2 linked regions of the Methanolacinia paynteri genome follow. The protein of the gene in region 1 interacts with the protein of each later gene in a pairwise test. Links are inferred from orthologs where the notes say so. Each region holds a gene or a part of one and is shown in the gene's direction. Other genes may lie near its edges. The genes, in order: pscS and sepS.

What was found.
Region 2: the proteins of pscS (region 1) and sepS interact in binary tests that used the Methanocaldococcus jannaschii proteins (3 or more experiments, as listed by UniProt). The link is inferred for Methanolacinia paynteri from one-to-one orthologs.

Annotation. Positions count from the first base shown.
Region 1 is NZ_KN360940.1:175,773-182,887, forward strand. What follows is about bases 4,183-7,115. They hold pscS (O-phospho-L-seryl-tRNA:Cys-tRNA synthase), read left to right. Parts: upstream 4,183-5,023; coding sequence 5,024-6,208; downstream 6,209-7,115. Other genes in these bases: METPAY_RS11805 (metallophosphoesterase family protein), read right to left, coding at 4,183-4,673; METPAY_RS11810 (hypothetical protein), read left to right, coding at 4,845-5,027; thiI (tRNA uracil 4-sulfurtransferase ThiI), read right to left, coding at 6,646-7,115. In the rest of the region: METPAY_RS11795 (DNA double-strand break repair nuclease NurA), read right to left, coding at 1-741; METPAY_RS11800 (AAA family ATPase), read right to left, coding at 738-3,533; more of METPAY_RS11805, read right to left, coding at 3,534-4,182. UniProt on the Methanocaldococcus jannaschii protein: Converts O-phospho-L-seryl-tRNA(Cys) (Sep-tRNA(Cys)) to L-cysteinyl-tRNA(Cys) (Cys-tRNA(Cys)).
Region 2 is NZ_KN360934.1:10,168-17,185, forward strand. Bases 197-3,032 are described here. They hold sepS (O-phosphoserine--tRNA ligase), read left to right. Parts: upstream 197-740; coding sequence 741-2,324; downstream 2,325-3,032. Other genes in these bases: twy1 (4-demethylwyosine synthase TYW1), read left to right, coding at 197-739; METPAY_RS08595 (DUF1848 domain-containing protein), read left to right, coding at 2,364-3,032. In the rest of the region: more of twy1, read left to right, coding at 1-196; more of METPAY_RS08595, read left to right, coding at 3,033-3,383; METPAY_RS08600 (hypothetical protein), read right to left, coding at 3,820-4,791; METPAY_RS08605 (type IV pilin N-terminal domain-containing protein), read right to left, coding at 4,788-5,222; METPAY_RS08610 (type II secretion system F family protein), read right to left, coding at 5,257-7,018. UniProt on the Methanocaldococcus jannaschii protein: Catalyzes the attachment of O-phosphoserine (Sep) to tRNA(Cys).

The DNA of each region.
Region 1 (7,115 bases):
CAGCTTTATAATGTAGGTCTTGCCCCTGTGCCATTGTTCGTGCCTCTTCTGGTCGGTGATTCCTTTGGGAATCTCGATAAACCACGGGGGTTTGATCCCGAATTCGGATGCCGCTGCATTTATTGCGATGTCGAGGGGAAATCCGTTCCATGTCAGTGAATTTCTCTTCGAAACAGAAACAAGATAAATCCCCAAGTTTCCACAGTCTCGTACGATGTCCGCAAGGATAGGATTATGGCTGGCATGGCTGGTCCTGAGGCTTCCGTCAAGCAGCAGGCAGTCGCCGGGTTTCAGTTTTTCCAGCGTTTCCTTTGCAGTCCAGTATTCGAGAGTGTCCCTGAATACCGAGGCTGCTCTTGATGGGTCGTCGTCGATCGGATTCTCAGGCTCAGTCCCGAAACATTCCATATAGAGACGCCTGTATTCATCAGAAGCATGGAGCTTTGAGATCCTTGGAAGCCTAAGGGGAGTCGTTTTTGTAAAGAGCCGTTCTCCTCCCCTGAATGCGACCGAGACTGCACGTATTGCAACGACTGAAAAGGAACCGGATTCAAGAATCATGGCATTGCTTCCGTCGACTGCCGCAACGGTGGAATCAAACCTTTTTGCAGGGTTCCTGAAGTCTTCTGGATTTATCGGTGAATCGTCAATAATCCTCTTCAGGGGTTCGCCCGAGCAGATCCCGTTGATGTACCCGGCGACTGAGTCGAGATCGTCCCTGTATAGTTTGTTGTTCCTCAATCCGACACCTCGATTACCTCGCTACTCCAGTCGTCTTTTATCTTTACAAGGAGCGAAGTCGAGAACTCCCCCTGGATATCGCCGATATGGGATATCAGGAAGATCTGCGGGAAGTGCGACTCCTGTGTCCTTAGAGCAGATATCAGGTTGCTGCGCCGCTCCTCGTCCTGGCTGCCGAAGATCTCGTCGAAGATCATAAACGTACCTCCGTTCATGTGATGCATATCTGCAAGATACCTGCTCAGTGCGATCCTGAGTGCGATTGCGATATCGTCCTGCTCTCCCCCGGAGAATCTTCTTGCTGGGAAGTTCTCGCCGAGGTCATTTACGAGGATATCGAAATTTTCATCGATGAGGACGTTTTCGTACCTGCCGCCGGTGATCTCCGAGAGGACCTGTCCGACTTCCCCCTCGATCTTTGCCCTGATAACATTCAGGAGGTATACTATATACTCCTTCATGAGGCCGCGTGTCTTTTCGAAAACGACCATTCTCTCCTGGAGTTCCGAATATCTCTTCTTTCTCTCATTAATATCGGCAGTTTCTTTCTCCAGTCGTTCGAGATCCTCCCTGAGATGCCTTATATTGCTCTCAAGCCCGGCCGCTTCAATCTTCTTTCCGCTGATCTTTTTCCTGCATTCCTCAACATCCGAGAGTGCGGATTTAACAATCTCCTCAGAGATCTCCATTGATTTCAGAGTTGCTTCAGTCGTGGTGAACTTTTTGGAGTTGAGATTCATTTCTTCTTCCAGTTTACCGATCTCGTCTTTCAGCGAAGGAATCTGGTCGATCTTCGGTTTAAGTTCGAGGTATCTCTGGTGGAGAGCTTCAGCTTCTTCAAAGGCGATTTCAACAGCCCGGTATTTCTCAGGATCAAACCTGAGTTCTGAGAGCTTTTTCTTTTCGTCTTCGATCTTCTGGGAGATATCCGAGATCTTTCCTTCGGTATCGGCCTTGCGGGAAGAGAGAGACTGCTCGTCCTTCAGTCTTATCTCAATATCACGGTATTCAAAAAAGATCCCGTCCAGCGATTTTATCGATCTCTCCAGCTCCCTGATTGCTGAATCAGAAAAAGACATCCTGACGATCTCTTCGTTTAACTTGCTCTCATTCCCGATTGTCTCTTCGACCTTCAGGTAGAGTTCTTGTCTCTTTTTCTTATTTGCCTCAAGCACGGAGATAATCCCGAGGGATTCTCTCCTGACCGATTTCAGTCTGTCAAGCTCATGAAGTGCCTTTTCGTGATCAGCTTTAATCCCCAAGATCTTGCTTTTCAGTTCCGCGGATTCGTTTTCATTCGATTCGATCCCGGCCTTCAGCGAATCTTCGAGAATCCTATATTGATCGCCGAGCCTCCTCTTGCAGGTAGGACACTCGCCGTCCTCCCCGAGTGCGATAATCTCATCAAGCTCCTTCGAGAGCTTTTTCTTCTCGCGATCCAGGGTTTTAACCGATTCCGTAAGTTTGATCGATTCACCCGCCAGTTTCTTCTCCCCGTCTTCGAGTTCCTCGATCTTTGAATCAAGTTCGCCGGAATATCCGATCTCTTTCAGCCTTTCTTCGGCGCTTTCGATCTCATTCCTTAATGATTCCGCCTGCTTCGTATAGTGCTTTAACTGCTCCCGGAATTTGATCCTCCCGTTCTCAAGCCGCCTGAATTCATCTTCGCATTTTTTCAGCCTGTCATATTCTTCAATGAGCTTGTTCCGCTTCAAAATTTCGGGATGAATCTCGTCGTGCCACTTTTTGTCAACGGATAACGATTCGATCTTTTCGTTTATCTCATCCAGCCCCGATTTTTCCGAATTCAGTTTATATTCGAGATTTTCAATCAGAGAGGAGATCTTCAGGTGAGCCTTTTCTTTCTCCTTGTATTCGTTGTATTTGCTTTTTACAACGGGATAGTTCTTTTCGGAGGCTGATGGCTTCTCGAACTCTGGAAGCATCTTTTCATATTCAGCCAGTTTTTTGCCGAATGCTGATCTATATTCAGACTTCTGTCTGTTCGCTTCCCTGAGAAGATCGATATCCTTTTCGAGCTCCCTGTATTCTTTCCATTTTTCAGAGAGATAATCTGCTTTTTTCTTAAGCTCTGTCTCGTCCCCTTCGAGTTCTTTGATCTTGTTGAAAATTAGATTCAGGTTTCCTTCGGCTTGCTTCATCTCCGCTGCCGCGGCATCGATCTTCTCCGGGAGATTTTCTTTCTCCTTCTCTTCCAGATAGCTCCCGAGACCTGCCATGCTAGTCCTGCATTCGTCGACGAGCGTCTTTATCCTCGCGTCCGCCTCTTTCTTCAGGAAATCGATGCCGAGCATCTTCATGAACCATTTCTGCCTTTCCGCGGGAGAATCGTCAAGAAGAGAGCTGAGATCCTTCTGGCCGGCATAGATTGTGTTCTTGAAATCCGAAGCAGCCATGCCGACGATCCTCTCGATCTCTGTCTCGACCTGGCTGACCCCGTCGGCAAGGAGGACGTCGTTAATTTTCAGCTGGGCCTCGTGCTGGGTCGTGGAGGGAGTTTTTCTGTACCAGCGGGTAATGGTGTAGTTGTTCCCGTCTTTTTGGAAGTCAAGCGAGACAGAGCATTTATCCTTGCTGTTTGAACCGGAACTGTTGATGAAATCTCCTTCGATCCCGGCCCGAACACCATATAATGCAAAGAGAATTCCCTGAACTATCGTGCTCTTTCCCGAGCCGTTATTGCCGATGATCCCCGTGATCCCGTCATTAAAATTTATCGTCTCGTCGGAGTAGCGCTTGAAATTTTTAAACTCTATTCTCTCAAGGATCAACTAATCCGCCTCCCTGTGTTTTTCGAGCACCGTTTTGAATATCCCCGTGCCGGTCTTTATGACCTCCTCTTCAAGACATCCTTCGAGCCCCTGAATGCTTACAAATTTCCTGAACTCATCCACATAGTCAACAGATGAAGGATCTTCGGCTTCAAAACCCCTGTTTACCGGATCTATCGTATCGGTCGTAATCCTGAGATTGAGAACCCGGTCCTTGATCGCTGTCATCTCCTCCCTGTTGAGATTTCTCATCTTCTCCCGGAGAACGTTCTCAAGCCTGACCTGACAGATGGTTCCTGCGGGGTTTTCCATCCTGTCGATTATCGATGCGATCTTTTCTGTGATCTCCGACGGTGTCAGGGTGCCGCAGTCGATCTTCCCCAGGTTCGCCATCGGGGTGTTGGGAAGCATGAGCGGGACAACTTCACCCGATTCCGTGTCGACGACAAGGCCGCCCTTCGTATCGATTATCTCGTTGTATGAACAGTATTCGATCGAACCCGAGTACCATGCGTTTTCAGCCACCTGCTTCTGCCCGTGGAAATGACCGAGGGCGATATAGTTGAAATCCTCCGAGAGCATCGTCGAATCGATCTCGTGTTCTGCAACTGTCCTGAGGCGGTAGTCCCGGAGGGTGGTGGCGAGGCCGTGAGTCACCATGACATTACATGTACCCGGGCTGATCTCGATCTCGTTGAAAGCATCCCGGTATTGAGATGCATTCAGCATATTCGGGATCAGGTGGAATGTGGTGTCGCCGACCTCCATCTTTTCATAACTGTATTTGTATGCACAGTGAACCTCCGCCCTATGATATTTGAGCACTTCGAAAGGAGAGGGAGTGTAACGGGTCTTCGGCATGCTGTGGTTGCCGGAGATAAGAATGAGTGGAATTCCGGCCTCTTCAAGTATATTGAGTGCGGACATCACCGTGATGTATGCATTTGTCCGCGGCTTGACCCTGTCGAAGAGATCGCCTGCATGAACGACCGCATCCGGCTTCTGCCTGACAACAATCTTAATTGATTCGAGGAAGTTGTCGTAGACCAGTTTCTCGCGAAGATTCATCCCGCTATCCGGGTCGATCCTGTTGAATCCCGCAAGTCCCAGGTGTGTATCGGCGATGTGGACGATCTTCATCTTGAATATCCTGATATCTTATTTCTGCTGCATCCGCTTATTATTTTCATTGTCGTTCTGGTTTAATTATAACCGGTTGCCGGGAGAGGTGAAAGTGAATCCGGCTGGTTTAAGATAATTATTTCCCGATTCAGTTATACAATATCGGAATGAAATTGTATAGGTGATTTGATGTCCCGGAGAGGAGTGGATGCGATGTTTCAGGCCTTCTTCCTGCTGACTGATATCAGGGCGCTTTACCGGCTGACCGCCCCGACACATCAGCTCGACGAGACCCAGAAGGCAGAGGCCGCAAAGATAATTGAAAAGCTGAAGAAACAGGTAGGAATCCTTGAAGAAGAGGTGCTGAAGTGAAGTGCACAGGCTCAATAGAGGCGAGGGATGTCGAGGAGATGTATATCAACATCGACCCGATCCAGGCCGGCGGAAGGCTTACTCCCGAGGCGCATAAGGCGGTTATCGCATACGCGGACGGATATTCTGTCTGCGACAACTGCTTAAAACCATTCAGGCTGGACTATATCCAGAAGCCCCCGCTTGCACAGTTCCACGAGGACTGTGCGAAGTGGCTGAACATGGACCAGCTCCGGGTCGTCCCCGGCGCAAGAAGAGGTTTTCAGGCGGTCGCATCAAGCATGGTTTCAAAGGGCGATCCGGTTGTCCTCACCTCGCTCTCCCATTACACAGAGTTTGTATCTGTCGAGCAGTCAGGCGGAGTCCCTGTCGAGACCCCGCTCAGCGACGACAAACATATCACGGCAGATGCGGCGGCGCAGAAGATAGAGGATGTCATCGCAAAATTTGGGAGACCCCCCGCACTGATGTTTGTCGAGCATGTCGACTACCAGTACGGTCATATACACGATATCAAAGGAATAACGAAGGCGGCCCACCAATATGACGTTCCGGTACTCGTAAACGGAGCGTATACCGTGGGCATCATGCCTGTCGACGGAAAAGATCTTGGCGCCGACTTCCTCGTCGGGTCCGGCCACAAGAGCATGGCCGCTCCTGCACCCTCAGGAGTCCTTGCCGCAAAAGAGGAGTATGCCGACAAGGTGTTCAGGACAACACAGGCGAAAGGCGATGTGACCGGCAGGACTTTCGGTATAAAGGAGGTCGAGCTGATGGGCTGCACACTGATGGGAGTTACGGTTATGGGGCTCATCGCATCGTTCCCGGCTGTACAGGAGCGTGTCGAAAACTGGGACAAGGAGGTCGAGCACAGCAGGATCGTTACCGACGCCCTGCTATCGATCGAAGGCACGGTCTGTTTAAGCGAGTGCCCGAGGGAGCACACGCTGACAAGAATCAATACGATAGAATCGTTCGATAAAGTAGCACAGACCCATAAAAAACGCGGATTCTTCCTCTCCGGCGACCTGAAGAAGAAAGGCATAACCGGGATGATCGCCGGATCGACAAGAGTTTGGAAGTATAACACGTTCGGGCTTACCGATAATCAAACCGAGTATCTTGCAAATGCCTTCCGGGATGTTGCGGAAGAGAACGGCCTTGTCGTGAACCGGGAATAATCCGGGAAAATAAATTTTTTTTAAAAAAAGAAAAAATGGCTTGTCGCTAATCTGTGTGGGCAAATAATTCCGAGATAGCCTACATCCTCAAATACGTTCAGATATAATTCAGGCAACCCCGGCACCGGCGGCCACAAGCCGCCGGACGGCCCCTGCCTAGGGGCCTTGCCTGAAGATAATCTTCTCACGGCACGCTCAGGAGACCGGCAAGGGTCCCCTGAGCTGTTGAATTTAGTTTTTTGGTATCATGAAATTTACCGCGTCTCGCCGCTCAGGGGATACTCGTCTATCCCCTGAGTGGCTATCGCCATTGAGAGGCCCCGAGGTCGGGGCCGATGTGTGGCTCGCGGCGAGGGGTTGTCAAAAATAGCGGAACTTACTTTTCATACCTACACAGATTAGCAAAGATCTAAAAGATTCACAAAAAAATAAAAAATTCAATCCAACAATTTTCCGTCTTTTGCTTTGTAAATTTTTTTACGCGGGATGCATTCTTCGATAAGTTCAGGAATTCCGAGCATCTCTTCATCCCCGATAACCTTCGCGAGGGTCGCAGCAATCGACGGGTGCGAGGGAACGACACCGCATGAAAGATCTCCCGCATTCTCCCTGAATGTTCCGATATTTCGTGCGATTTTTACTGTATCCTCCTTGTCGTACGTTATCAGCGGTTCGATCAATGCAAGACCCTCCGGAACAGCACTCCCGAGAATCCCAATGTTTGCGAGTGTCTGTGAGGCAACCTGCCCGATGCTGTTTCCTGTCACAAGGCCGAGGTACTTCCAGTCGAGTGCACACTTTCCCGCAAGCCTGAGCATGAATCTCTTGCATATGATGCATCGGTTCTTCAGGGCTTCCTTTGCAGACTTATCGGTCAGCCTGTCGAAAAAGGGTGTGATATCGATGA
Region 2 (7,018 bases), on another replicon or contig:
CGTCCAGATGACGCCGACCTTAAAGTGCAACCAGAACTGCCTCTTTTGCTGGAGATCGATGGAGCACGAGGTCGTCGAAACGGTGGAGTGCCCGCCGGAGTTGATTGTTGAAAAGATCCCAGCTCTCCAGAAGAAGGCTCTTGCGGGATACAACCCATCAGCCGATACGAGCACGACCGATCCGGCGCTCTGGGAGGAGGCGCTTTCACCGAATATGATTGCGATTTCCCTTTCGGGCGAGCCTACACTGTACTCCCGGCTACCGGAATTGATCGACATGCTGAACGGTGCCGGCAACACGACATTCCTGGTATCGAACGGAACACGACCGGAGATGATCGGGAGGTGTCACCCGTACCAGACCTATGTCTCTCTTGATGCACCTGACAGGGAGACCTACCTTAAGGTGTGCAGGCCGGAAGAAGACTACTGGGACAATATCCAAAAGAGCCTCTCACTGCTCGGTGAGAGGCGGTCTGCAATACGGACGACGATTGTCAAAGGGCTGAATGATTTCTCGCCAGAGAACTATGCAGCGATGTACGAGAATTCAGGCGCCTCCTTTATTGAGGTTAAAGGCTATATGTACCTTGGATATAGCAGATTCCGGCTCGAAAGGGAGAATATGCCCGAACATTCCGAGGTCCGGGATTTCGCACTGCAAATATCAAAATACTGTAATTATAAAATAACTGATGAGAGCCCGATCTCAAGGGTAGTATGTATGGAGCGTCGTTGATATGAGATTTGATTCTGAAGAATTCGCTGAACTTGCAAAGAAGGATTTTGATGAGGCATGGCATGCCGGAGCCGGGATACAGGAAAAACCTGTCTTCTCCAGGAGATACCCGCGGAATATGCTCCGGCCGGCAAAGCCCCACCCTGTACCCGAGACTATACAGAAGCTGAGGGACGCCTACCTGCGGATGGGATTCGAAGAGGCACGTGTTCCTGTATTTATCGAGGAGCAGGATGTCTACAGGCAGTTCGGCCCGGAAGCCTCCGCGGTTCTTGACCGTGTATTTTACCTCGGCGGTCTCCCCCGCCCCAACGTCGGCATCGGGAAAAAGCAGATCGACGAGATAAATGCAATTCTTGGGAGAGTTATAGCTGCCGATGAGGAAGAAAACCTGAGAAAAACGCTTCATGCATACAAGAAATCTGAGATCGACGGCGACGAGCTCACTCATGAACTGGCTGTTGTCCTCAGTGCTGACGACGGGATGATCGTAAAGATCCTTGACGATGTTTTCCCAGAGTTCCGCGAACTATCTCCCGAGTCCTCAAGGACAACACTTCGTTCGCATATGACATCCGGCTGGTTCATCACCCTCGGCGAGATGTGGGACAGGCAGCCGCTGCCGATAAAGCAGTTCGCTGTTGACCGTTGTTTCAGACGCGAACAGGAAGAAGGACCGACGAGGCTCATGGCATATCATTCTGCGTCATGCATCATCGCAGGCGAGGATGTGACCGTTGAGGACGGAAAGGCGGTGGCAGCGGGACTTCTCTCCGCCTTCGGCTTCACGGACTTTGAGTTCAGGCCGGACGACAAGCGCTCCAAATATTATGTTCCGGGCACACAGACCGAGGTCTATGCGAAGCATCCTGTCCACGGATGGGTAGAGGTTGCGACCTTCGGAATGTACAGTCCCTACGCTCTTGCTGCCTACGGTGTCGAAATCCCCGTGATGAACCTTGGCATGGGCGTAGAGAGGCTTGCAATGATCGAGTACAAGGCCGAGGATATGAGGGCCATGACGTACCCGCAGATGTATCCGCCCCAGTTCTCGGATCTCGAACTTGCGACAGGAATCGCCCTGCGCGAGGAACCGAAGACGGCCAAGGGTGCAGAGATCGCAGCGGCTATTGTAGAGACTGCAAAGGCGAACGGCGATGCTGAAAGCCCATGTGAGTTCCTCGCATACGAGTCCGATGCGTATGGCGGCAGGAAGGTCAAAGTATACGTATTCGAAGCTGAAGAGAACTCAAAGCTTCTCGGGCCGGCTGCCCTTAACGATATATTCGTATCCGAAGGAAAGATCCTCGGAGTTCCCGATACAAGTAACTTCAGAAAGGTGAGGGACAAGGGAGTCAGTGCAGGCATCTCCTATCTTGATGCGGTTGCAAATCTTGCCGCCGCAAGGGTCGAGGAGGGATTCATGACAGGCGAAAACGGTGAGGTTCACTTCAAGATGGCTAAAGTTCCGTCCGATGTGAATATCGCAATCGAGCCGTGGGCTATGAGGTATGTCACTGACAACAACAGGAAACTCGACCTGAGGGGCCCGGTGTTTACGGCCGTCAGGTGGGAGATCGAGTGAGGCTCCCGCCCTGAAAATTATCTGATATTTCTTTTTTCGATGGCAGGAAATAGTGTCCAGTCAAAACTGTTTTCAGGCGAAAATAATGCCGCAATTGATGAAATTAAGACTGTAAGGCCGGTCATCATATCTACAAGCCGCGCGACGGATATTCCTGCATTTTATTCGGACTGGTTCTTTCACCGGCTTTCGGAAGGCTGGTGTGTCAAATTCAATCCATACTCCAACCGTCCTCTCCGTGTGGATTTCCGGGATGTCAGGTTCGTTGTATTCTGGACGAAGAATCCCTCGCCGATTATTGACAGGCTCGGAATCCTTGAAGAAAAGGGTATTGGGTACTATTTCCAGTACACTCTGAACGATTATGTTAAGGAGGGGCTTGAAAAGAACGTTGCATCTCTTGAAATAAGGATTGAGGCGTTCAAAAAATTGTCCTCTTTAGCAGGAAAGGAGAGAGTTATCTGGCGTTTTGATCCCCTTGTTCTTTCAGATTCTTTATGCATCGATACGCTTCTTTCCCGCATCGAGGCGATCGGCGAAGAGATCCACGAGTATACTGAAAAGTTCATTTTCAGTTTCATCGATCTCTACAAGAGCGTAAAGAAAAATCTAGAACGTGCCGGGTATTGCGGGATAAGAGAATTTACAGTCGATGAGATGGAGGAGTTTGCATCCGGCCTGCAGAGGATGGTGACCCGCTGGGGGATCTCCGCCGCCACATGTGCGGAGTCTGTCGATCTCTCCGCATATGGGATTTCGAAGAACAGGTGCATCGATCCTAATCTTATGGCAAGAATATCCGGGGATGATCCTGTGCTACTTCGTTATCTGGAAAAGAACCCTGGTAAGGATCCCGGCCAGCGGCCTCTCTGTGGTTGTATAAAGAGTACAGATATAGGACAGTATAATACATGTGCGCACCTGTGTTCGTACTGTTATGCCAACCGCTATCCGGCGCAGGCCATAAATAATTATATCAATCACCGGAATTGCAACCCCTCTGGGTTAACAATTTCCGGTGATAAAATCGGGGGTATTTGGGATTTGGAGGATGAGTAGTATTTAAGTAGGGTTTAACACATCCTTTGGTGACTATAATTCTAATGGTTTTAATTTTTTGGTGCTGGTTTGTTTTCTGGATTTGGTATCATCTTTTCCTTGTGCCGAAAAACAATTCGGGCAATCCGTAAGTTTTGGACAATTTCCGAATATTATTAGTCCTTTAAATCGTTGTAGAGCCGATAATCAATATTTTTTGGCAGCTTTCACCTCCTTTGATGTTTACACAATTTTAACTTTGTAGCACTTATTATTTAAAATGTTTTAATTTGTAATAATCACAATTGGTTAACAATTACTGACTTCTGTTGGAACGTCCTGAATTGGTTATGCTTGTATTTTTCGCCATTATATGGAAATATTTTAGCATATTGATATTGAGATGTCATTTTTTTGAAAGTCAGGGCTTAAATTTATAAAAAAAAGAATATTGAATCTATACTTTTGCCGAAACTGTCAGGTTTACCTGTCTTATAGTTACTTTGACAGGATCAATGAATAAAATATCCAGGTCTTTTCCTATGTCATCATCAGTTGCGTCTGGGTAGCATGAGACAATTTCTACGTTATCAAATTGCGAGCTATTGAAATCAACGAGCTTTTCGTTGATGCATTCCCATATTGTATTATTCACTCCCATTAAAACATCATTATTTACACTGAAATTTAACTGTGTTTCGTTAAAGAAAATTTCTTCAATGCCTGTTTCAAGAGAAAGCATTGCAACTCCGTTTCCGCTGACATAATATTTCTCCCCCTTTTCAAGGCTTGCTATTGTAAGGGTGACTTCTGTGCAGTTTAGAAATGTGTTTCCTGTATAGTTGCCTTTGTCGTCTTTTTCAAATACAAGATTATACATGTATTCAATGTCAAAGAGAGATTTGAATATTCCCGACTTATTTTCTACAGCCTGGACGGTTTCTTTCATGTCGGTGTACTGCAGGGGAGTTGTTTCGTTCTCACCATATCCTGTTGTAAGATTAACATAGCCGTACTGCCACGAATATCCCTGGTCCTGCCAGAAATTACTGACAGGCTCATATGAAAATTTCACAAGAGATGAGTTGTATGTTATCCCTGTGCTGTTTGTAATATTGAAAAGCCTCGCATCTTCTTCAACCTCAAGAATTCCTCCTGATTTGACGGACGACAGAAACACATCTCCTCCGCCAAGCACGAAACTCCTGCTGAGCCGTCCCTCTGACTTTTGCCAGACCGCGTTTTCAAGATCCGATGAAAACGACAGGAATTCTTTTTCTACACCTGATAAATGATCGATTTCAGCCTCTTCCTTTAATGAAGGAACATAAGTATTGAAATAAACGGACATAACCGTTACAATAACAGCCAGTATTAGAAGCATTGCAATAATCGGTGCAATACCTTCTTCTTTATTGTATTCAATCAACCTTGGACCCTCCCGAAGAATACTACCGATTTCGATACGACCATCTGGACATTGTAGCCGCTTACATTTACCCCTCCGGTATCTATTTCCATCCAATCACCTGGCATAAAATTGGCTTCTTTTGTATTGTTAATACTAATATTTTCAGCATATAGTGGAATTGTTCTGCTTTTATTCGAGAGTATGATCTTAATACTCTGGTTTGAAAGCGTGTCTCCCCCTTTGTGCCATAGAGTAAAATTATAATCGCTTATTGTTACATTAGGGGAGTAATCTTCCATCATCACGTTTAACGACGGTTCCCGATCTTCAGGAATATACTGCGATGCGGATACGGCAAACAGGGCGGCAAGGATCAGGACAAGGCTCAGCATAAGCATCTCACCGATAATTGGTGAAACTCCATTCTCATCTCTTTTACTAATTTTCATTCTGAAACATTCCTCTGAAATCTTTGAAAAATCCCTAAACCTGTATTATGAATATGAACAGCACCATGGATGCGATCATGAATATGATACTGTGTTTCAGTCCTGCAAGTACAGTGTTCGAACTTAGTTGTCCGGCCATAATTCCCGAGAATAGTCCCAATATAATTGAAATGTGAAACATTTCGGAAATATTTGATTCTAAGTTGAAACTTACGTCAAAATCCATGAAACTCTGGACAAATGAAACATTAAGTTCGTAGGCCGAATACAGGAAAATACCATACGATAGATAAATAATCGCAACATAGATGAAAGAAACACCGAAACGCTCGTTTTTCATCTTTAAATAGTGTTCAAGATCGCCAATTGCAATCGCAAGAATTTCTCTCAGGTGATCCGTGATCTCGCTTGCCTTAATTACGAGTGAGATGGCTCTCTTGACGGAAACAAGTCCTATTCTTTCTTCCATCTTGTATAAAGCTCCGGATACGCTTGTTCCCATCTTTATCTCTTCGGATGCAATTTTCACCTCGGACGTGAGGACACCGATCTTGCTTTGTGCAATAATATGGATTGCACTCTGGAGAGTCATTCCCATATCTTTCATATCCGATATTTCCCTTAAAAATCCGGGGAGTTGAGATTCGAATTTTTTAAGATACCAGCTTCTTGCCTCGTAAGCAAAGGCTACGGGAACCAGAAAAGCAATGATCGTAGTGCATATAAACGCTTCAAAAACATACCCGAGAAAAATCTCTGCAAGGTACCCGTTCATGTACAGGAAAGTGACGACTCCTGCCGCCGCCATTCCGAATACAAGACCATACTGGTAATCGGAGACATAATAGCGCAACGGGTTTCTTAAAATCGTCTTAATTTTAATAGCCTGCTTTTTAGACTGGAGGTTTTTCAGGAATTTATTATCCACAGACTGAATGGTATCGGCATCAATATTGGTATCGGCATACTCCGATTGCATGACCTCTTTCCTGCTTACCTGGAGACTGTCCGGCGGCATCATTATATAGAGCAGGAATATCATCGCCGACGCACCTATGGGAAGGCCGATATACATCAGAGGCTCCAGCATATCGACACTTGACTGGCCGGAGAGGTTCTGCGCGACTATCATTATCATTATTGCAATCGGGCCCGCAACAAATGCGGTTACGTAGATCTCCGCCATGATCTCCATGGTCTTAAGAGTGTTTTCAAGCTCTTGTTTTGCAGTTTCACGGTAATGAGCCGATTTTGAGGCGAAAAAGTCTGTCATACTGCCGCCTGTCCTGAAAACCATTGCCAGATCATTTAAGAGTTCGGAGAAAGTCGGTGAGGGGGTACATTCCTGAACATTTCTCATCGCTGTTAAGAGATCGTCTCCGAAATATTCGACATCACGGATGATCATTTTGCATTCGTTTGAAACTTCCCCGTAAAGATCGTCATTCTCAGCGACGCCTTTAAATATTGCGAACAGCGTCATTGTAGTCGACAATGCCTGCATATATGTAATTGCGTATGGGAGATCGAGCTCTATTCTGGTCTTCCTGCCTGCTGCTACGGTTTGCGGGTACATGTATGCAAACAAGAAGATCCCGCCGACAAGCACCAAAAACAAAACCAGTGCCGAAATTTCGATAGGCAGGAACGAGATGGGATTTATCTCTATCTCGAGAAGCAGGAGAAGATTGACGAGCAGAATATAAACCATCGCGGCAAGAATAGTCCCAAGGAGAAGGATCAGGATATACTCGCTTGATCCGATGGGAATATGCGAAGCCTTGAGTGAACGACGG